Regions from separate parts of the Phascolarctobacterium faecium genome, predicted to be linked through region 2. Evidence: predicted binding sites of a transcription regulator. Region 2 holds the regulator's gene; the other holds the start of a gene.

Region 1 (10,977 bases), 1.0 Mb from region 2:
TGCTAAAAACGGGGATGTTTTTTGTCTTTGTGGGGAGTTAGGTGCCGGTAAAACTTTGTTGTGTCGTGAAATAGCTATGGCACAGGGGGTTGATGCCAGTGAAATAAACAGTCCAACGTTTTCGATTATGAATGTGTATCATGGTAAAATGGAGATCAGGCATTTTGATTTATACAGGCTGAATACTGTTGAAGAATTGGAAAATATCGGCTATGGGGAATATGTTGGCGGCGAAGGGCTGACTCTTATCGAATGGGCGGATAATTTTTTAGAGGAAATGCCTGAAGAAAGTCTTGATATCTACATAAAAATTGTTCCGGAAGGCCGTTTGATACAATTGCTCCCTAATGGTGAAAGGTATCTGGAATTATGTGAGGAAGTGGAAAAAAATGCTGACTTTAGCCATTGATACGGCAACTAAAGTCTGTGCCGTGGGTTTGTGTCGTGATGGACAAATTTTGGCAGAATATAGGATCAATATGGGCATGACTCACTCTGAGGGGCTTATGCCGCAGCTTGAGCAGCTTTTAACACGGACTAAGATCACTAAAAATGAGATTGATCTTTTAGCAGTCAGTATGGGGCCGGGGTCTTTTACCGGTTTGAGGATTGGCCTGGCATCGGCAGAAGCAATGGCTTATAGCTGGCATAAACCTATCTGCGGGGTCAATACGCTGAAAGCGCTTGCCTATAATCTGCCGATAGACGGTTATGTATTATCACCTGTTTTAGACGCACAAAAAGGCAATTTTTATCAGGCGATTTATGAATGGCAGCAGGGGACACTCATAGAGCATCAGGAGATCAAAGTTGTAGATCGCAAGCAGCTTTTGGAAAATATAGCTGTTTTGGGTATGCCTGCTTTATTATTGGGAGAATGCCAGAAAATTGACCTTGCCGATTTGCCTTCGTGGTGCCGAAAGGCTCCAGCACATTTATGTTGGCCGCAGGCTGCCTCAGTAGCGCTTTTGGCGGGAGCCGAGTATGATCCTGATAATACCGGTGATATTTTTGGTTTAGAACCTTATTACATTAGAAGATCAGAGGCTGAAGAATTATGGGAAAAACGCCAGCAGGAATAATGATAAGGACTTTGACAGCGGCAGATTTGACTGCTGTCAGCAGCATAGATGAAAAGTCTTTTTTTGATGTTTGGAGCCCAAGTATGTGGCTGGATGAGTTGAATAACAGCTTAACAACATATCTTGTTTTAGAAGATGCTGGGCGTATTCTTGGTTATGCCGGGTTTTGGCTGGTGGCAGGGGAAGCGCAGATAACCAGAGTCGCGGTTGCTGCTGAAGAACGTGAACACGGCTTGGGAACACGCTTGACAGCAGCCCTGATCAATAAGGCATGGGAACTTGGCGCTGTGGCGGTGACTTTGGAAGTGCGTGAGAGCAATATTGCAGCGCAAAAGGTTTATTTGACCTGCGGTTTTGCCAGCGAGGGGATAAGACCAAATTATTATGAAGATAATCATGAAAATGCAATAATCATGTGGTTATATAAGGAGGGTAAGCCTGATGTCTAAAGACGTGTATATTTTGGGCATTGAAAGCAGTTGTGATGAAACTGCGGCTGCCGTAGTCAAAAATGGACGTGAAGTGCTTTCGAATATTATTTCCTCACAGATTGTTATCCATCGAAAATTTGGCGGTGTTGTACCGGAGATAGCTTCGCGTAAACATATTGAAAATATTTTGCCGGTTATTGACGAAGCACTGCGTCAGGCTAATGTGAAGCTGGAAGAAATAGACGCTGTCGCAGTAACTTATGGACCAGGGCTTGTAGGGGCGCTTCTAGTTGGTGTATCGGCTGCCAAAGCGCTGGCTTGGGCTAATGACAAGCCGCTGATTGGTGTCAATCATTTGGAGGGACATGTTTTTGCCAATTTTTTGAATGATAAAGATCTGGAACCTCCTTTTATGGCTTTAGTAGTAAGCGGCGGGCATACGGCGCTGCTAAAGGTAACTGATTATAACAGCTTTGAATTACTGGGACAAACTCGTGACGATGCTGCAGGTGAAGCTTTTGATAAAATTGCACGTGTGATGGGTCTGCAATATCCAGGAGGACCGGAAATAGAAAAATTGGCGGCAGCGGGGAATCCGCAGGCGATCGATTTTCCGCGGGCACTTTTGAAGGAAGATTATCAGTTTAGTTTCAGCGGCTTAAAGTCAGCTGTAATCAATTATCTGCATAACGAACAGCAGGCAGGCCGTGAATTAAATAAAGCCGATGTGGCCGCTTCATTTCAGGAAGCGATTGTAGATGTGCTGGTGCAGAAAAGTGTGCATGCGCTGCAGGAAACCGGTTTGAAAAAAATAGTTCTGGCCGGTGGTGTTTCGGCTAATAAACATTTACAAACAGCGTTAGCTGATGCTGTAGGCGGGATTGGAGCAAGTTTGGTACATCCAACTCCGATTTTATGCACTGATAATGCTGTAATGATAGCTTGCCGTGGTTATTTTATGTATCAGAACGGTGAATATAGTCCTCTGGATTTGAACGCTGTTCCATCGTTAAAATTAGGTTGAACAGTGTCCACTGAAGTAAAAGAACTTGTGGATTTTGTGGATAAAATGCTGAAATATAGCTAAAAAACAGTTCTTGCTGTGCATAAGTCTGTGGATAATGTGGAAAAAACTGTGGATTGATGGGGATAAACAAGGTAATAAGAAACAGGGGAATGAATGATATGCCCAAGAATTTGACTGTAGAACAAAAAAATATTTTATCCTCTATGAAAGTCGGCGCAGCTTTTGCTGCCGATGTTGCTCATGCATGCATAACGATGTATGTTTGGGATGATAACCCCAAATTTCTGTATATTTATCATCAGGAACTGCCAAGAACGCAATTTTTTGGTGAACTGCCTGATAAAACAGGTCGCGAACTGCGCGGTAATGAGGAGCCTTTAGTGCAGCGGGCACTGCAGAGAGGTGTGCCTTTGTCAGGGAAACGTGAGCTGTCGCTGGGGCTTTTCGTCGATTTGCGTGTTTATCCTATTCAAGATAGTAAAGGAAAATGTTTTGCCGTAGTTGCTTTTGATACCAATGAACCGGAAGAACTTTTCATTATGACGGCAGTGGAGTTTTTAAAAAATACCGGCCGACAGATTTTGAGCAGTAATTATTACGGCAGATTGCTGCCTGGCGACGGGTTGATGATTGTTGATAAGGACAAGGTCATTATAGCCGCGAACAGGACGGCCAGACATCTTTTTAAAGTGCAGGGCTTATCTAATTTAGTTGGACGAAGGACAAACAGTTTGCAGATCAACTGGCCTTTGGTTGGTATGGTGCTGAAGACGGGTGTCGCTGAAGGAAAGGAAATAGACATGCAGGGACTGCTGCTTGCAATGAGGGTGATCCCTGTTACGAACAGGCCTGATACAGCGGCCGCTATTGTTATTCTACAGGATATAACAGAGCTGAAAAAGAAAGATACAGAGCTGCTTATCAAATCTGTAGTTATTCGGGAAATACATCATCGCGTTAAAAACAATTTGCAGACTATCGCCAGCCTGCTGAGGCTGCAGGCACGCAGGGCTCATACAGACGAAACAAAACTGGTATTGCGTGACTGTATTAACAGGGTTACCAGTATCGCTGTTGTACATGAATTTCTTTCACAGCAGGATAGCGGTAAAATTGATGTAGCTGTGGCAGCGCAGGGAATTTATGAAGCCATTATTGCCAGTATGGCAGACCCTAATCTTAAATTGCAGACAAGCTTTAAAGCGGATAATGTTTTGCTGCCTTCCGATAAAGCAACAAGCATTGCTTTGGTTCTGAACGAGCTTCTGCAAAATTCACTGGACCATGCTTTTGCAGGCCGCTGCTGCGGCCGGATTGATGTTGAGTTTTATAAAATCCCCGGAAGTTATTGCTTAAAAATCTGTGATGACGGTAATGGTTTGCCGCCGGGTTTTGTTTTAGATGAGCAAACCAGTTTAGGCTTGAAAATAATAAAAACTATGGTGGAAGCAGATCTTCGCGGTACTTTTACAATAGAAGCCCTGAAACAGGGGACTTGTGCTGTAGTTACCATACCGTCAGAGTTGGAGGGGTCAGAATGAAAAATACTTTGAAAGTTGTTTTAGCTGATGATGAGGCGCTTATTCGTCTTGATATCAGAGAAATGCTGACAGAGGCAGGACATGAAGTTGCAGGTGAAGCCAATAACGGTGAAGATGCAGTTGCCATGACGAGAGCTCTGCAGCCTGACCTTGTGATCATGGATGTGAAAATGCCGCAAATGGATGGACTTACAGCTTCTAAAATCATTACCGACGAGCATCTGGCTCCAGTACTTTTGCTGACAGCCTACAGTCAACAGGAGATTGTATCGCAGGCAAAAAGTTCGGGTGTATTGGGATATTTAGTGAAGCCGGTTCGTGAAGAACAGTTATTTCCGGCAATGGAGATAGCAATTTCTCGTTTTGAAGAAATCAAAGCCCTGGGTGCTGAGCTGGGATTATTAAAAGAAAGTTTGGAAACAAGAAAACTGCTTGATCGGGCTAAAGGAATTTTAATGTCAGCACATGGATTTACGGAACAGGAAGCATATCGAAAAATGCAGCAGTACAGTATGAACAGGCGTATTTCCATTAAGGAGTTGGCTGAAGCGGTAATTGCATCAGCATTAAAAAATAAATAAATATAAAAAATTCACGCAGGAGGAATTTAAAGGCTGCGTGAATTTTTCACTTTTTTGTCAAAAATTTTTACAGGAATTGTCTTGCATTTTTTTAGGAAACGGATATAATAATAAATGTAATTAGCACTCGACAATAATGAGTGCTAACAAAAGAAAAATAAAAAATTTATATAGGCATCTGAAAGGGGACTTGAAAATGTTGAAACCATTAGCAGATCACATCGTTGTAGAACTTACAGTAAAAGAGGAAAAAACTTCCAGCGGTATTTATTTGCCGGATACGGCGTCTAAAGAGAAACCGCAAACTGGTAAGGTCGTTGCCGTAGGCGCAGGTAAAGTGCTGGATAACGGTACTCGTGTCGCTCCTGAAGTTAAAGCTGGCGATGAGGTTGTATTTGCAAAATATTCCGGAACTGAATTTAAATATGACGGTAAAGATTATTTGATCCTCAGCGAACGCGATGTGCTTGCTGTTCTCTAAGTAATGATTTTTACTAAAAAAGTGAAATATAAAGGAGTGTATTTGAAATGGCAAAGGAAATAAAATTTAACGAAGAAGCTCGCCGTAGTTTAGAACGCGGTGTCAATGCATTAGCAGATGCAGTAAAGGTAACCCTTGGTCCTAAAGGACGTAATGTAGTGCTCGAAAAGAAATTTGGCGCGCCAACTATTACTAACGATGGCGTAACTATTGCCCGTGATATTGAACTTGAAGATCCGTTTGAAAATATGGGTGCGCAGCTTGTAAAAGAAGTTGCTACAAAAACTAACGATGTTGCCGGTGACGGTACTACCACTGCTACTGTTTTGGCACAGGCTATGGTTCGTGAGGGCATGCGCAATGTTGCTGCCGGCGCTAATCCAATGGTGCTGAAAAAAGGTATTCAAAAAGCTGTTGACGTTTTGGTAGAAGAACTGCAGGCTGTTTCTAAAAAGGTTGAGACTAAAGAAGCTAAAGCTCAGGTTGCATCTATTTCTGCAGCTGATGAAGAAATCGGCGGTCTGATTGCTGACGCTATGGAAAAGGTCGGCGACGACGGTGTTATTACTGTTGAAGAATCCAAAACTATGGAAACCTGTCTGGAGACTGTTGAAGGTATGCAATTTGACCGCGGTTATATTTCTCCTTATATGGCAACAGATCCTGATAAAATGGAAGCAGTTCTTAACAACCCGCTCGTACTCATCACAGACCGTAAAATTACTATGATTCAGGATATTATGCCTGTACTTGAAAAAGTCGTCCAAGGCGGCCGGGAATTACTTATTATCGCTGAAGATATTGAAGGCGAAGCTTTGGCAACTTTGGTTGTGAATAAACTTCGCGGTACCTTCAAGGCTGTAGCTGTTAAAGCTCCTGGTTTCGGTGATCGCCGTAAAGCTATGCTGCAGGATATTGCTATTCTTACCGGAGCAACAGTTATCAGCGAAGAAGTTGGACGTAAGCTTGACAGCGCCAGCATGGAAGATTTGGGTAGCGCCAGCCAGGTCCGCGTAACCAAGGAATTGACTACTATCGTTGATGGCGGCGGTAACAAAGAAGAAATTGCAGCACGCGTTGCTCAAATCCGTGCTCAGATCCCTGAAACTACTTCTGAATTTGACAAAGAAAAATTACAAGAGCGTTTGGCTAAACTTGCAGGCGGCGTAGCTGTTATTAAAGTTGGTGCTGCTACTGAAGTTGAGCTTAAAGATAAAAAACTGCGTATTGAAGATGCTTTGAACGCTACTCGTGCAGCAGTTGCTGAGGGTATTGTTGCAGGCGGCGGTACTGCTCTGCTGCAGGTGCAAACTGCTTTAAGCAAAATCAAAGTAACAGGCGACGAAAAAACCGGCGTAGAAATCGTTAAACGCGCTATTGAAGAACCGGTACGTCAAATAGCTTATAATGCCGGATTGGAAGGCGCAGTTATCGTTGATACGATTAAACGTTCCCGCAGAGGTTTTGGTTTTAACGCTTTGACCGAGGAATACGTTGATATGATCGAAGCTGGTATCGTTGATCCTACTAAGGTTACCCGCAGTGCTCTGCAAAATGCAGCCAGCATCGCAGCTATGGTTTTGACTACTGAATCTGTTGTTGCTGATAAGCCTGCAAAAGAAGGCGCTGCTCCTATGGGTGGTATGCCGATGGGTGGCGGAATGCCGGGTATGATGTAATAAATTTACATCTGTACATTGAAAGTCCAAGGCCCCGTACTTATTGTACGGGGCCTTTTGCATTGCAATTTCAGCGTGATTATTGTATGATATTATATTATACATTATTAGTTAAATTATTTTGAGGAGGCTTACAGCAATATGCAAACAGGTAACCATGAAATGATCTTAGTTATCGATTTCGGCGGTCAGTATAACCAATTGATCGCCAGGCGTGTAAGGGAATGCGGCGTTTACTGTGAAATAGTTCCCTATACCTACACTTTAGAACAAATCAAAGCTAAAAACCCTAAAGGGATCATCTTTACAGGCGGGCCTAATAGTGTTTATGGTGATGATACTCCTAAGATCGATCCTGGCGTATTTGAACTAGGCGTACCTGTACTTGGTATTTGCTATGGACATCAGCTGATGACTCAGACGCTAGGAGGCAGAGTTGAAAGCGCTGATGTGCGTGAGTACGGGAAAACGGCTGTAAAACTCAATAAAAATAATATTCTTTTTAAGGATATCGAAGAGCACAATATTTCCTGGATGAGCCACACTGATTATGTGTCAGAGGTCCCGGAGGGATTTGTAGTAACTGCTGATACAAGTGAATGCCCTGTAGCCGGAATGGCTAATGATTTGCGTAAATTATATGGAGTGCAGTTCCATCCTGAAGTGGAGCATACACCATTTGGACGTAAGATGATTTCTAATTTCCTGTTTGACGTCTGCGGAGTTAAAGGTGACTGGACTATGAGCAGTTTTGCACAGCGTAAAATTGCCGAGATTAAAGAGGCCGTTGGCGATAAAAAAGTTCTCTGTGCATTGTCCGGCGGGGTTGATTCTTCCGTTGCGGCAGTATTAGTACATAAAGCAGTGGGTAAGCAGCTGACCTGTGTTTTTGTAGATCACGGCCTGCTGCGTAAAGATGAAGGCGATCAGGTCGAAACGGTTTTTAAAGAACAATTTGATATGAATCTGATCCGCGTCAATGCAGCGGAGCGCTTTCTTGGCCGGTTGGCAGGTGTGTCTGATCCTGAAACGAAGCGCAAGATTATCGGTGAAGAATTTATTCGTGTTTTTGAAGAAGAATCTAATAAACTGGGCAAGGTAGATTTTCTGGTGCAGGGAACTATTTATCCTGATGTTGTCGAAAGCGGTACCAGTACTTCAGCGACAATCAAAAGCCACCATAATGTTGGCGGCTTGCCGGAGGATATGCGGTTGGCTTTGATTGAACCGCTGCGCGAACTGTTTAAAGACGAAGTTCGTGCTGTCGGAGAAGAATTGGGAATACCTTCTGCCTTAGTCTGGCGTCAGCCATTTCCTGGACCTGGTTTAGCTATCCGTGTGCTAGGGGAAGTTACTCAGGAGAAATTAGAAATAACTCGTGAAGCTGATGCTATCTTTCGAGCAGAAATTGCTAAAGCTGGTTTAGAGCGCAAAATATGGCAGTATTTTGCGTGTCTGCCCAATATCCGTTCTGTAGGCGTTATGGGGGATGGACGGACATATTCGCATACCGTTGCACTGCGTGCTGTAACCAGCAGTGATGGTATGACCTCTGATTGGGCGCATATTCCTTTCAGTGTTCTGGATATTATTTCCAGACGTATTGTCAATGAAGTGCAAGGCGTTAACCGCATTGTTTACGATATTACATCTAAACCGCCTGCAACGATTGAGTGGGAATAAAAAGATACTAAATAAAACCGCAGTCCATTTTTATGAACTGCGGTTTTTATTTGGTGTTTTAGAAATCCAAATATATATATATTTGGATAGTAGATGTTTGTATGAATACACGGGAGAGCATTTGTAGTAACAGCAGTTATTTTTCTGTTGATAGATATCTGGGAAATTATAATGATTAAGCATTTTATGGGAAGATGCTTTGTTATAATAAAAATACATAGTTATTAACTGGATAAAAAATAATACTAAATAATCATTCGATAAAGAATAGAGCCTGTTAAAGAAAGAAAAATGTAAAATTATACAAAAATATAAAAACGGACAATAGTGAATAAAAATTAATAATTTTAAAGATTAATATACTTCGGCAGCTTATTTTACAAGATAAATATTTTGTTCTGTAAAATAGGCTGCTTTTTTTATTTAAAATAAGATTTAAATGGTGAATTAAATTGGCTGTTTAAGGAAATGCGGCTTGTTAAGCGGGTAGTTAACGATAGTTGCATTATCTGTAAAAGATTGATTATTATTAAATAAATACCAGATGAAATAACTAAAAGTTAAAAAATAATAATAAGAGAAAATCATTATAATGTGAATAAAATGTAACTAAAATGCAAAAATATTCCTAAAAATATTGACAAATCAGTTTTTAACAATTAATATTACATTGCTGGAATATAATTTTATAAACTTAAAGAAGGCAGATGCTTTAAAAGGAAATAAATAAATTTTAGTAAAGTGATTTTTAATATATTTAAAGTCGTTGGGGAGCGATTTTAATATATAAAAATTATAAATTTTAAAACTCAATAAAGGAGAGGGTTGCAATGAAAAATAAGAAGACTTTGCATTTGGCTATAGCTTTAGCTATAAGTTCAATGCCTTTATTCGGTGTTGCAGAGGCAGCTAGAGGTTCGATGTATGGTGGAGAATCTGTCGGTGATGATGTTACGATTGAAGCTTCTGCTAATGCGTATCCGAGTTTAGTAGGACATGCTTTTGGTATTTATACGAATGTTACCAATTCAGCAACAGTTACTTCGGCGGGAAATCGTTTGACAATTACTACTACAGGTGAAGCTGGTGACGGAATCCGTTCAAATCCGAGCGGTAATTCTGACTGGCAGAATGCTACTGGTACGATTAATATTGGTAACGATTTGACAATAACTGTCAGCGGTAACAGTGCCGATGGTTTGAACATCAACGGTTCTACAGTCCTCAACATTGGGGATAATGCTACGATCAATACTTTGTATAATGGGGAATTGAAGTATTCCAATGGTGATACTTCTGACGGAGCCCATGCTGTGCGTGCAAATTTCCATGCTACAATAAATATTGGTGATGGGTTAACGGCCGGAACCCTGGGTGAAAGTTCGCATGCGGTTTATGCGGCACAGGGCAGGTCTACAACTAATCCGACAGGCGGGTCTAAAATCAATATTGGTAAAGGCGCGGTTTTGTCTACGGCAGGTGATGGTTCGCATACCGTAATGATGGCTTCCAATAATGGCAAGATCGTTATTGAAGAAGGCGCGGAGATGACTACGCTGGGTGATGGTTCTCATGGTGTTGCTGCTTATGCTGATACTTCGGCAAAAGGAAGTGTCGCAAACGGTGCTGTTGAAATTGGCGCCGGTTCTACTATTGCTACAGCTGGTGATGGCTCCCATGGTGTATTTGCAAACATGACAGGTTCGGTTTTATCTTTAGATGATAATGTTGGTATTACAACTGAAGGTGATGCTTCACATGGCTTACTGGCACAAAGAGGTATTATTGAAGCAGGCGACGGTTTGAATATTTCTGTTGAAGGCAGCGGATCTCATGGTGCATATGTAAATGCTGCAACCGGCAGCATAGAATTTTTAGGCGGCGCTACTATAGATAATAATGACAATGATGGCTACGCTATTTATGCCGATAAGGGAACTATAACAGGTACGGCTGGTAATTCTACTTTTAATATTACCGGCAATATGTATGCTGATAACAGCGGTTCCATTGATTTGGACATGGATAATAATTCTGTGTTTACTGGCAGTACCGCACTTGCAAACAGCGGAACGATTAATTTGAATTTGAAAAATAACAGTTACTGGCATGTTACCAGCAGTTCTGAAGTGAGCAGTTTACATGTCAGCGGCGGCAGTATGGTTAATCTCAGTCATGAAGCTGGTATGAATACCGTTGTGACTGTTGATGATCTGAGCGGCAGCGGCGGTGTGTTCAAATTCAATACTGAACTGGACAGTGAAGCCAATGGCGATAAACTGGTAATCAATTCTTCGGAAACCGGCAGCACACATTATGTGCATGTTAATGACCTGAGTTTGATCAATGGCGAGGTTTCAGGTGAAAAGAAACTGCATTTGATCACAGATAACAGCAGTAATGCTTCTTTCGTTGGAGAATATATGGATACCGGTGGATTATGGGATGTACTGCCGACTGTTGAGCGCGGGG
Region 2 (10,977 bases):
TTTCCGGACGTGGTGAGCTGCATTTGTCTGTATTGATCGAAACTATGCGCCGTGAAGGTTATGAGCTGCAGGTCGGCAAACCTAAAGTAATCATGCATCATGATGAAACCGGTACTTTACAGGAGCCTATGGAAGCTTTAACAATTGACGTTCCGCAGGAATTTATGGGAGCTGTTATGGAAGGGCTGGGACTGCGTAAGGCTGAACTGACTAACATGACAGAGATGGCCGGCTACCTGCGTATGGAATTTGTGATCCCCGCCCGCGGACTTATTGGTTTCCGTAACCAGTTCCTGACAGATACTAAAGGTAACGGTGTTATGAATCATGTGTTCGCAGGTTATGCTGATTATAAAGGTGAGATCCCCGGACGTACAAGAGGCAGCCTGGTTGCTTTTGAAAACGGCGAAACTACATCCTACGGTATAGGCAACGCGCAGGAACGCGGGAATATGTTCATCATTCCTGGCGAACAGGTCTATGAAGGGCAGATCATTGGTGAAAACAGCCGTGATGATGATATGGATGTCAATCCCTGTAAAAAGAAACATGTCAGCAATATGCGTGCCAGCGGCAGCGATGATACTATTCGTCTGATTCCGCCTAAGACTTTCTCTTTAGAGCAGGCTTTGGAGCATATCAACGATGATGAACTGGTTGAAGTTACTCCGAAGAATATTCGGATGCGTAAAAAGATTCTTGATCGTGTTGAGCGTGGTCGTCAGCGTTCCCGTAACAAAGCATAATAATACAAAAATAAAAATTTTTCTAAAAAAAGAAGGATTTTGAGAATTTATGTAGAAGTAGGCAGTTAGCATATCTGACAACAAGGACGTTTGGAGGCGTAAAAGATGGATTTAAAAAATGCTGCACGTAAGCTTTGGCATAGCGATGTAGAAGAAGATCAAGTTTATAGCGGTCCGTACTTAGTTAAAGGCGGTCATATGGATATTTTGGTGCGCTCTCCGCGTCAATTCAGCGACGTACGCGAGTATGCTGATTCTTTAATGAGCGGTGCGACACTGATGGTATCTTTCGATGCTGTTGATTCTGCAATGAAAAACCGTATTTTTGACTATTTGAACGGTGTAAGTTACATTATTGGCGCAACTGTTTCTAAGGTCAGCGAAAATTTGCTGATGTACGCTCCAAATCATGTGGAAGTTGATAAGGAAGCTGTTAAAAAAAGTACTCGTTCTTGGTTAGGCAGATAGCACGCACTCATCTATAAAATATTAAAAGCTCATTCCTTTTTGGAATGAGCTTTTTTTACGTTAAGGCAGCTGCTGTTTATAATTTTCGCCAAGCTTTTTGATAAAACCGGCAAAGAGAATTGCTTCACCCTGCTCGTTATATTGCATCTGTCCGCGGCAGCGCACCCAAATCCATTTACCTTCTTTGTTTTGAGCACGATATTCAACATAGTGAATGTTGGCGCGTCCGTCTAAAATTTCCTGGTTGGATGCTAAAAAAGCGCTTTGATCATCTGGATGAACCTTGGCACCCCAGATGGCGGCAGCATTTTTGATGTATTCGCCAGGCAGAGCAAATTCTTCAACCATGGTTTTGGGATAATGGAAAACATCACTTTGGACGTCACAGACGTAGAGATAATCGTCGGTGCTGTTAACTAAAGCATCGTAGAGATATTCTGCCTGATAAGAAAAACTGTTTTTTTCAGACGGGTCAGACTGCTTTTGCAGGCCAGCGTCCTGCTGGCGTTTAAGTATATGGTAAGAACGTTTCTGCTCATACATTTTTTCATCGACACGGTTTAAAATATCAGTAAGAGAGTAATTGCTTGTAGACTGAACTTCTAAAAGCCCATAGGTGAAAGATGGTTCATAGGGCAGAGCATTTTTTTGTGCTGAATTTTTTAGTTCAATTAGGACTTTTTGCAGTATTTCCTTAACATTTTGCAGCGAATGTTCTGTAAAAACGACAATAAATTCATCGCCGCTGAGCCGGAAAAATATATCGCCGCTGCCCAGGTGTTTTTTTAAAGTCTGGCATATAGTGATAATAAGCTTATCGCCTTCACTGTGTCCATAATTGTCATTGACCTGTTTGAGTGAGTTTATATCAAACATACAGGTTATAAAACCATGGCAATTCTGATGAGCTGCTTTAATCAATTTTTCCAGAAGCTCTTTGCCTGCACGTCTGGTCAGTGTATTGGTCAGTTCATCAAAACAGGCATCATGGAAAGCTTTTTTGGAATCTGTTATATCTATAGATTGCTGCAGATGTACGATTGAGCCGTCAAACCAATTAATAAGGCTGTCATGGTTTTCGTAAATACGTCCGGTTTTAGAATTGACTTCTTCCCAGTGAATAGTCTTATTAGAAGACGGATCACGCAGTAATTTGGAAACAGGGCAGAAGTTACAGCGTTGGGACATATTCTGCTGCAATACCTGCCAGCATATTTTACCTTCAGGTGCTTTTAAGGCAAAACGGTCTTTCATCGTTTGGTTCATGAAGAGAATTTTATTAGTGTGGATATCAGTTACGTAGATGAGGTTATTCATGCCATTGATAATTGAAGTATAGACTTTCTGCTGTAATGCAGTTTGTTCAAAGGCATGCTTTTTTACAAAATATGCGCATAATATATTTACAACAGCAGTTAAACTGTCAGTGCTGAATTGCTGAAAATTGATTGCTTTTTCGTTTAATTCTAAAGCTGCAAAACCATAGAGATAATCGTCAAATCGCAGCGGATAAACTGTGGTTGGTCTTATATTATCGTTGTAACCGCATTCTGTTAATATGTGACTGAAATCTTTGCAGTTGATTTCACTCTTGAGCTTTAACTTTTTTGCGATAAGGTGAGCTTTATGGCTTAACAAAGACTGCTGTTGGGAAAGGGCTTCATTTGGATAGTGGAAAGCAGCCTGAAAATGTTTTTCGTTGCGCAGTTGAATCACAGAAATATGAGATAAATATTCTGTGAGGCCAAGTGTTTTTTCTAAACTGGCAAGAAGATCATAAAAAGTATTTTTAAAAGAATATAACTTATCATATGCCTGTAAGAATTGTTGAGATTGTTTTAAATTATCAGTGCTATAGTCAGCCATATGTATCATTCCTGTCTGTTAGGGTGTATTTATAATATTATAGCACTTTTAAGATATGAATGAAATATATAAACTAAAGCAAAAATAAAATAACAAAAGCTTTAATTAAGATGAGATAAAGCGTGTTTTGGAGAAAATAAAAAGCCTGCTCAAAAGAGCAGGCTTTAATCGCTGTAGAGATTAGTCCATAGCATTGACTTTTTTAGCAAGTCTTGATTTTTTGCGGTTTGCAGCATTCTTATGGATAATACCTTTACGAGAAGCTTTATCAATCAAACCGGTTGCAGTTGCAAAAGTTGCTTTTGCTTCTTCTGGAGAGCCGGTCTCGGTTACAGCAACTACTTTACGAGCTGCATTGCGGATAGCAGCCTTGATCGGAGCATTTTTTGCACGACGTTCTGCGTCGGTTTTTACACTACGAATGGAAGATTTAATGTTCGGCAACGAATTCACCTCCTACAATTAAATACGTTTACTAAAGTATTCTACCACGAAGGAGTTAATTCTGCAAGGGATTTCTGCAAATTATTCCACAAAAGACTTTATTTGATAATTTTGGTAGCGATACGCTCGGGTTTAATGTCGGCAAAAGAACGTTTTTCAAGCGGTTTGGCCGGATAACCCAAGGCCAAAGCTGAAACAGGCTTGAAGCCTTCCGGCAGTTCAAGGCTGGCTACAAATTGAGGACTTTGCGGAATACGATTTAAAAGAGCCCAAAGATAAACTGAACCAAGGCCGATATCAGTAGCAGCCAATTGCATATTTTCAAGAATACAGCCAACATCAGCTATGTAAACCATCTGGCCGTCATCTTTAGGCTTAGCTGAAATGACGATTAAAGTAGGGGCGCCGTAAAACGGATTGTATTTGGGGTTTCCGAAAGCTTGACCGCAGTATTCTGCAAAGTTTTCGAGAATTTTGGGATTTTGCACAACAGAAATATATAGTTCGTCATATGCTCCATGACCAACAGGAGAAGCCCAGCCGGCGGCTAAAACTGTTTGCAGCTGGGAATCGCTTATTTGTTCTGGTTTGTAGACTCTGGTAGAGCGGCGGGTTGCAATAGCGGTTAAGGTATCCATAATATAACTTCCTTTCTTGTAATAATTCTTTTATTATTACTTATATTGTAACAGGTTGATGCTTTGATTTGCTGTAAATTATTTGTGAAGTGACTAAAAATACCATTATATATACTTTCATAATCTTTAACATAAATATTTTTTGTTACAGCAGCTTTTATTTATAAGTGCTTTACTAATAAGAGTTAGTATTTGCTTAATTACCGGCAAAAATGATATAATATTTTGCAGTGAATTTACGGCGGATGTTCCGCTTTAGCAAGATTATATATGAAGGAGAATATGATGGACCAGAATAAGATCCGTAATTTTTCTATAATTGCCCATATCGATCACGGTAAATCTACTTTGGCAGACAGATTGATAGAATATACCGGTACTTTAACTAAACGCGAGATGGAAGCACAGATCCTCGATTCAATGGACCTTGAACGTGAACGCGGTATTACAATCAAAGCGCAGGCCGTGCGCAGCAGCTATAAGGCTAAGAATGGCGAAGAGTACATGCTTAATTTCATTGATACTCCAGGGCATGTTGATTTTACATATGAGGTATCGAGAGCTTTAGCTGCATGCGAAGGTGCTTTGCTTGTTATTGATGCTACGCAGGGGATTGAAGCTCAGACTTTGGCTAATGTCTATTTGGCTTTAGATAATGATTTGGAAATTATCCCGGTTATTAATAAAGTCGATCTTCCCAGTGCTGATCCTGACCGAGTCAAGCATGAGATAGAAGAGGTTATCGGGATCGATGCATCAGAGGCCGTTTTGACGAGTGCGAAGACAGGTTTGGGTATTGAAGATGTACTTGAAGCTATTGTTGCTAAAGTACCGGCACCTTCCGGTATAAGTGACAGCCCTTTAAAAGCTTTGGTATTTGATTCTAAATTTGATGCGTATAAGGGTGTCGTTTTATATGTGCGTGTTATTGACGGACGTATAAAACCTGGTATGAAAATTAAAATGATGGCTACCAATGCTGAATTTGAAGTAACAGAGGTTGGTGTTTTTAAACCTAATCTTGTTAATGTTGATTCATTGGAGGTTGGGCAGGTTGGATTTTTTGCTGCAGCAATCAAAAATGTTAAAGACGCACGTGTCGGGGATACAGTTACTGATGCCAATAATCCGGCAGCCGAAGCACTGCCTGGTTATCGTAAAGCTACGCCGATGGTTTTCTGTGGTCTGTATCCGGTAGAAAACTCAGATTATGATAATTTACGGGATGCGCTTGAAAAACTACAGCTCAACGATGCCTCACTGGTTTTTGAACCGGAAACATCAGTAGCGCTTGGATTTGGTTTTCGCTGTGGTTTTTTAGGTCTGCTGCATATGGATGTTATCAAGGAACGTCTGGAGCGTGAATATAATCTAACGCTGATTACAACGGCTCCAAACGTTATTTACCAGGTATTTCGCACCAATGGTGATGTGGAATTGGTTGATAATCCGTCTAATTTCCCTGATCCAACAGTGATCGACCATGTAGAAGAACCTTACGTTAACGCTACAATTATTGTACCTAAAGACTATGTTGGTGCAGTAATGGAGCTTTCTCAGGAAAAACGCGGTGAGTATGAAAATATGACCTATTTAGATGAAACACGTGTTATGATTCACTATGCACTTCCGCTTAGTGAGATAATTTATGATTATTTTGATCGGTTGAAGTCAGTAACCAGAGGTTATGCTTCTTTGGACTATGAGCTGGCCGGTTATCGTGCTTCCAGCTTGGTAAAGGTAGATATTTTGCTGAATGGAGAACCGGTGGATGCCCTGTCAGCTATAGTACACCGTGAAAAAGCTGTTTCCAGGGGACGTCAGCTGGTAGAAAAACTGCGCAGTCTTATTCCGCGTCAGATGTTTGAGATACCTGTACAGGCTGCCATAGGTAATAAAGTTATTGCCCGCGAAAATGTAAGAGCGATGCGCAAAGACGTATTGGCTAAGTGTTATGGCGGTGATATCAGCCGCAAGCGCAAATTGTTGGAAAAACAAAAAGAAGGTAAGAAACGCATGAAGCAGGTCGGCAGTGTAGAGCTGCCGCAAGAAGCTTTTATGGCGATTTTGAAGATGGATTAAAATGCAAAAATGGGAACAAATCCAGGGGGTATATATACATACCCCTTTTTGCTTGCAAAAATGTTTATATTGTGACTTTGCTTCATATGCAGGTGCTGACACAGAAACTATGGAAAAGTATGTTGATGCTGTCTGCAGTGAAATAATGATGCGCAGCAATGAAGTGACTATTGCAGATCAGGCCACGCTGTATTTTGGCGGCGGGACTCCCTCGTTGCTTTCGGAAAAGCTTTTGGCGAAACTGGTAGAAGCTTTGCAAAAAAATGGATGCTGGCTGCAGCCGGCAGAGGCAACGATTGAAGTTAATCCCGGTACTGCCGATTTGGATAAGCTGCGTTTTTTTAAAGATTTGGGATTTGATCGTATAAGCTTTGGTGTTCAAAGTCTTAACGATGCCGAACTTCGGGCTGTTGGCAGGATACATACGGCCAACGAGGCTTTAGACGCTATTACAATGGCAGAGAAGGCTGGTTTTACACGAGTCAGTGCTGACCTTATTTATGGCTTGCCGGAGCAGTCCCTTCAAACCCTGAAGACCAGTCTGCAGAATTTAACAGCGGCAGGGTTGCAGCATTTGTCGGTATATGGTTTGACGATTGAAAAAAATACGCCTTTGGCAGGTATGCTGGACAAAGGAAAAGTTGAGTTGCCGGACGAAGATTGTCAGCTGGCAATGTATGAATTGGTACAGGAGTATCTGGAAGCACAGGGACTGCATAGATATGAGATTTCAAATTATGCAGTGTCAGGTCAGGAGTCAAGGCATAACCTTGTTTACTGGCATTATCTGCCGTATTTGTCTTTTGGCAGTTCCGCCTGCAGCTTTAATGGCAGTCAACGTTTTACAGCAACAGATTCTGTAACTGATTATATTGAAAGTATTCAAAGTGGCAAAAGTTGTGGAGGCTTTGAAGATCTGACAAAAGAAATGCAGCTGTCAGAATATTTATTTATGGGTTTACGGACGACGGTAGGGATAGATTTAATAGAAACTGAACAACGTTTTGGCTGTGATGTAATGTTAGAATTTGGGGTTGAATTAGAAAAATTTATTAGAGGAAATTTAGTATTCTATGATATTGAGCATAGGCGGATGAGGCTGACGGAGCAAGGGATGCGCTTTAGCAATGAAATTTTTGAAATCTTTGTGAAGTAAGAAAAATTGGTTGACAACTGTTAAGGTCAGTGCTATTCTAATACCAAGATGTTAGCACTCTAATGAGATGAGTGCTAACAATCGAGTTGGAGGTGGGATCGTGTTAAACGAAAGAAAGAAAAAGATCCTGCAAATTATCATAGAAGACTACATTTCATCAGCTGAGCCGGTTGGTTCACGTACTATTGCCCGCAAGTATGACTTAGGGCTCAGCCCGGCAACGATCCGTAATGAGATGTCAGACCTTGAGCTTCTGGGTTATTTGGAACAGCCGCATACTTCAGCGGGACGTATTCCATCTGCTCAGGCTTATCGTTTTTATGTAGATGCCCTGATTGAACCGGGGACATTGACAGATAATGATATGGCATTAATAGATGGCTGGTATAATGAACGTCGTCGTAACATTGATGATATTTTCCAGTCGACAGCCAAGATCTTGTCACGTATGACACAGAATGTTTCCATGGTTTTGACTAACCAGCAGACGATTGCAAATTTCTGTTATTTAAAATTTTTGCCGCTTGACAGTCAGCATGCTATTTTATGTATCGTTGCCGATGATGGCAGTATAGATACGAATGTTGTTGATATTCCTTTAGGTATGTCTTCTGAAGAGATGGATTATCTGGCTGGTAAAATGAGCAAATTGCTGGAAGATCGCAATCTTAGCGATATTTCTGTGGAGATTTTGCAGAATGTCCATACAGATGTGGTCGAGGATAAACTCATTTTTTCATCATTACTGCAGGCTGTACGTAAAATGACAGGGCGCAGGCAGGAACAGAAGGTATTTTTAGGCGGAACAAAGCAACTGCTTAATCAACCGGAATTCCGTGATGTGGAAAGAGTCAGAAACCTGCTTGGTATATTAGAAGAAGAAAAGGTCCTGAAGGATCTTTTGCAGGGTGGTGAAGATTCAGGCCTTAAGGTAACGATAGGTTCTGAAAATAAATTTACCGGTATTCAGGATTGCAGTATGGTTCAGGCTACTTATCGTCTGAATGGTCAGATCGTAGGTACGATGGCAGTATTAGGTCCAACCCGTATGGAATACGGTAAGGTCATTTCTGTAATGGATTACCTGCATAAATATCTGAAAACAATTTTAGATAAGTAAAAAGACTATAAGGAGGAAGTGTTTTGCAAACAGAAGATTTGAAGGAAAGCTCAAAGCAAACAACTGCCGAAGAAACACCTCAGCAGGAAGCTCAAACGAATACAGCCGATGCTGCTAATGGAGTCGATGAGACTGCCGGGAAAAAGAGTGAGGGAGCTGCTGAAGAAAAAACTCCTGAACAGGATGAAAAGGATGTTAAGATCGAAGAACTGCAGAACCGTATTTTAAGGCTGCAGGCAGATTTTGATAATTTCCGCCGACGCAATACGTCCGAACGTGAACAGCTGGCAACTTTTGTTACCGCTGATGTTGTCGGAAAATTTTTAAAGGTGTTGGATAATTTTGAACGTGCTGAAGACGCCGCCAGAAAATCTGATGATGCCGCCGGAATTTATTCAGGTATTGAAATGATTAGGCGTCAGTTCGAGCAGACTTTTAAAGATTTGGGCGTAGAAGAAATAAAAGCACAGGGCGAAAAATTTGATCCTGAGATGCATGAGGCTGTGATGAGGGGGCAAAACCCCGATATGGATGATGACACTGTAGAGATGGTTCTGGAAAAGGGCTATAAATTACGTGATAAAGTTATCCGGCACAGCAAAGTTAAAGTTATCAGCAACGAATAGTTGCCATATAAATTAAAATTAACATATAAACCCGAGGAGGAATAAATCATGTCTAAAGTAATTGGTATTGACTTAGGTACTACTAACTCTGTAGTAGCAGTAATGGAAGGCGGCGAACCTACCGTTATCACTAATCAGGAAGGCAGCCGTTTAACTCCGTCCGTAGTTGGTTTTTCCAAAAACGGCGAACGTTTAGTTGGTCAGCTGGCAAAACGTCAGGCAGTATCCAACACTGATAGAACTATTAGTTCTATTAAACGTCATATGGGTACTGACTATAAAGTAGAAATCGACGATAAAAAATATTCTCCGGAAGAAATTTCCGCGATGATTCTGCAAAAGTTGAAAGAAGATGCTGAAAAATATTTAGGTGAAAAAGTAACTCAGGCAGTTATTACTGTTCCTGCTTACTTCTCTGACAGTCAACGTCAGGCAACTAAAGATGCCGGCCGTATCGCAGGCTTGGAAGTTCTCCGTATCATCAACGAGCCTACTGCTGCATCTTTGGCGTATGGTATTGATAAAAGCGACGACCATACCGTTATGGTTTATGACCTTGGCGGCGGTACTTTCGACGTATCTATCCTTGATGTAGGTGACGGTGTTTTCGAAGTAAAAGCTACTAACGGTGATACTCATTTAGGCGGCGATGATTTTGACCAGAAAATCGTTGACTGGATGGTTGCTGAATTTAAGAAAAATGAAGGCATTGATCTGAGTAATGACCGTATGGCTATGCAGCGTTTGCGTGAAGCCGCTGAAAAAGCAAAAATCGAATTATCCGGTGTTTTGACAACTAATATCAATCTGCCGTTTATTACTGCCGGTGCTGAAGGTCCGAAGCATTTGGATATGGATCTGACTCGTGCAAAATTTGACGAATTGACTGCTGATCTCGTTGAACGCACAATGGAGCCGACCCGCAAGGCTATGGCTGACGCCGGCCTGTCTGCTTCTGATATCAATAAAGTTATCTTGGTAGGCGGTTCTTCCCGTATTCCTGCTGTACAGGAAGCTTTGAAAAAATTTATCGGTAAAGAGCCTTACCGTGGTGTAAACCCTGACGAATGTGTTGCCGTTGGTGCTGCCATTCAGGCCGGCGTTTTGGCAGGTGAAGTAAAAGACGTGCTTTTACTTGACGTAACTCCGTTGTCTTTGGGTATAGAAACTTTGGGCGGTGTGTTCACAAAGATCATTGAACGTAATACTACCATCCCGACTTCCCGTAAGCAGGTCTTCTCTACTGCTGCTGATAATCAGCCTTCAGTTGATATCCATGTACTGCAGGGTGAACGTGAAATGGCTGCCGATAATAAAACTCTGGGACGTTTTGAGCTTTCCGGCATCCCGGCTGCTCCTCGTGGAGTACCGAAGATCGAAGTTGCTTTCGATATCGATGCTAATGGTATCGTAAATGTAAGCGCTAAGGATCTTGGTACCGGTAAAGAACAAAAAATCACTATTACGTCTTCAGGTACTTTGGAAAAAGACGAAATCGACCGTCTGGTAAAAGAAGCAGAGGCTAATGCTGAAGCTGATAAAAAACGTAAAGAAGGCGTTGAAGTACGTAATAATGCTGACTCCCTGTGCTATCAAGCCGAAAAGACCATTAAAGATATGGAAGGCAAAGGCTCTGAAGAATTGATTGGAAAAGTACAGGCAGCGCTTGATACTTTAAAAGAGACTCTGAAAGGCGAAGATATGGAAAAAATCAAAGCAGATACTGAAGCTTTGACCAAACCTCTTTATGAACTTTCCGCAGAGCTGTACAAACAAACTGAAGCTGCTAAAGGTGCTGAAGGTACTGAAACAGCCGAGGGCGCAAAAAAAG

Evidence for each region. Region 2 encodes HrcA, which represses chaperone genes, less so after heat shock. Its sites were predicted from a motif close to TGTTAGCACTCNNNTNANNNGAGTGCTAACA; they were not measured.
Region 1: a site for HrcA is predicted at 4,781-4,811, ahead of groES (co-chaperone GroES). Genes of this name have one in related genera too.

What each region holds. Positions count from the first base shown of each region.
Region 1 is NZ_AP019004.1:2,320,129-2,331,105, reverse strand. It holds gene tsaE (tRNA (adenosine(37)-N6)-threonylcarbamoyltransferase complex ATPase subunit type 1 TsaE) at 1-409, shown strand, start outside; gene tsaB (tRNA (adenosine(37)-N6)-threonylcarbamoyltransferase complex dimerization subunit type 1 TsaB) at 390-1,082, shown strand; gene rimI (ribosomal protein S18-alanine N-acetyltransferase) at 1,082-1,531, shown strand; gene tsaD (tRNA (adenosine(37)-N6)-threonylcarbamoyltransferase complex transferase subunit TsaD) at 1,524-2,537, shown strand; gene PFJ30894_RS11175 (histidine kinase N-terminal domain-containing protein) at 2,699-4,081, shown strand; gene PFJ30894_RS11170 (ANTAR domain-containing response regulator) at 4,078-4,662, shown strand; gene groES (co-chaperone GroES) at 4,859-5,143, shown strand; gene groL (chaperonin GroEL) at 5,191-6,822, shown strand; gene guaA (glutamine-hydrolyzing GMP synthase) at 6,964-8,505, shown strand; gene PFJ30894_RS11150 (autotransporter family protein) at 9,336-10,977, shown strand, end outside.
Region 2 is NZ_AP019004.1:1,314,554-1,325,530, forward strand. It holds gene typA (translational GTPase TypA) at 1-746, shown strand, start outside; gene sepF (cell division protein SepF) at 852-1,214, shown strand; gene PFJ30894_RS06480 (diguanylate cyclase domain-containing protein) at 1,275-3,080, opposite strand; gene rpsT (30S ribosomal protein S20) at 3,261-3,524, opposite strand; gene PFJ30894_RS06490 (nitroreductase family protein) at 3,623-4,162, opposite strand; gene lepA (translation elongation factor 4) at 4,448-6,244, shown strand; gene hemW (radical SAM family heme chaperone HemW) at 6,246-7,400, shown strand; gene hrcA (heat-inducible transcriptional repressor HrcA) at 7,501-8,520, shown strand; gene grpE (nucleotide exchange factor GrpE) at 8,544-9,146, shown strand; gene dnaK (molecular chaperone DnaK) at 9,195-10,977, shown strand, end outside.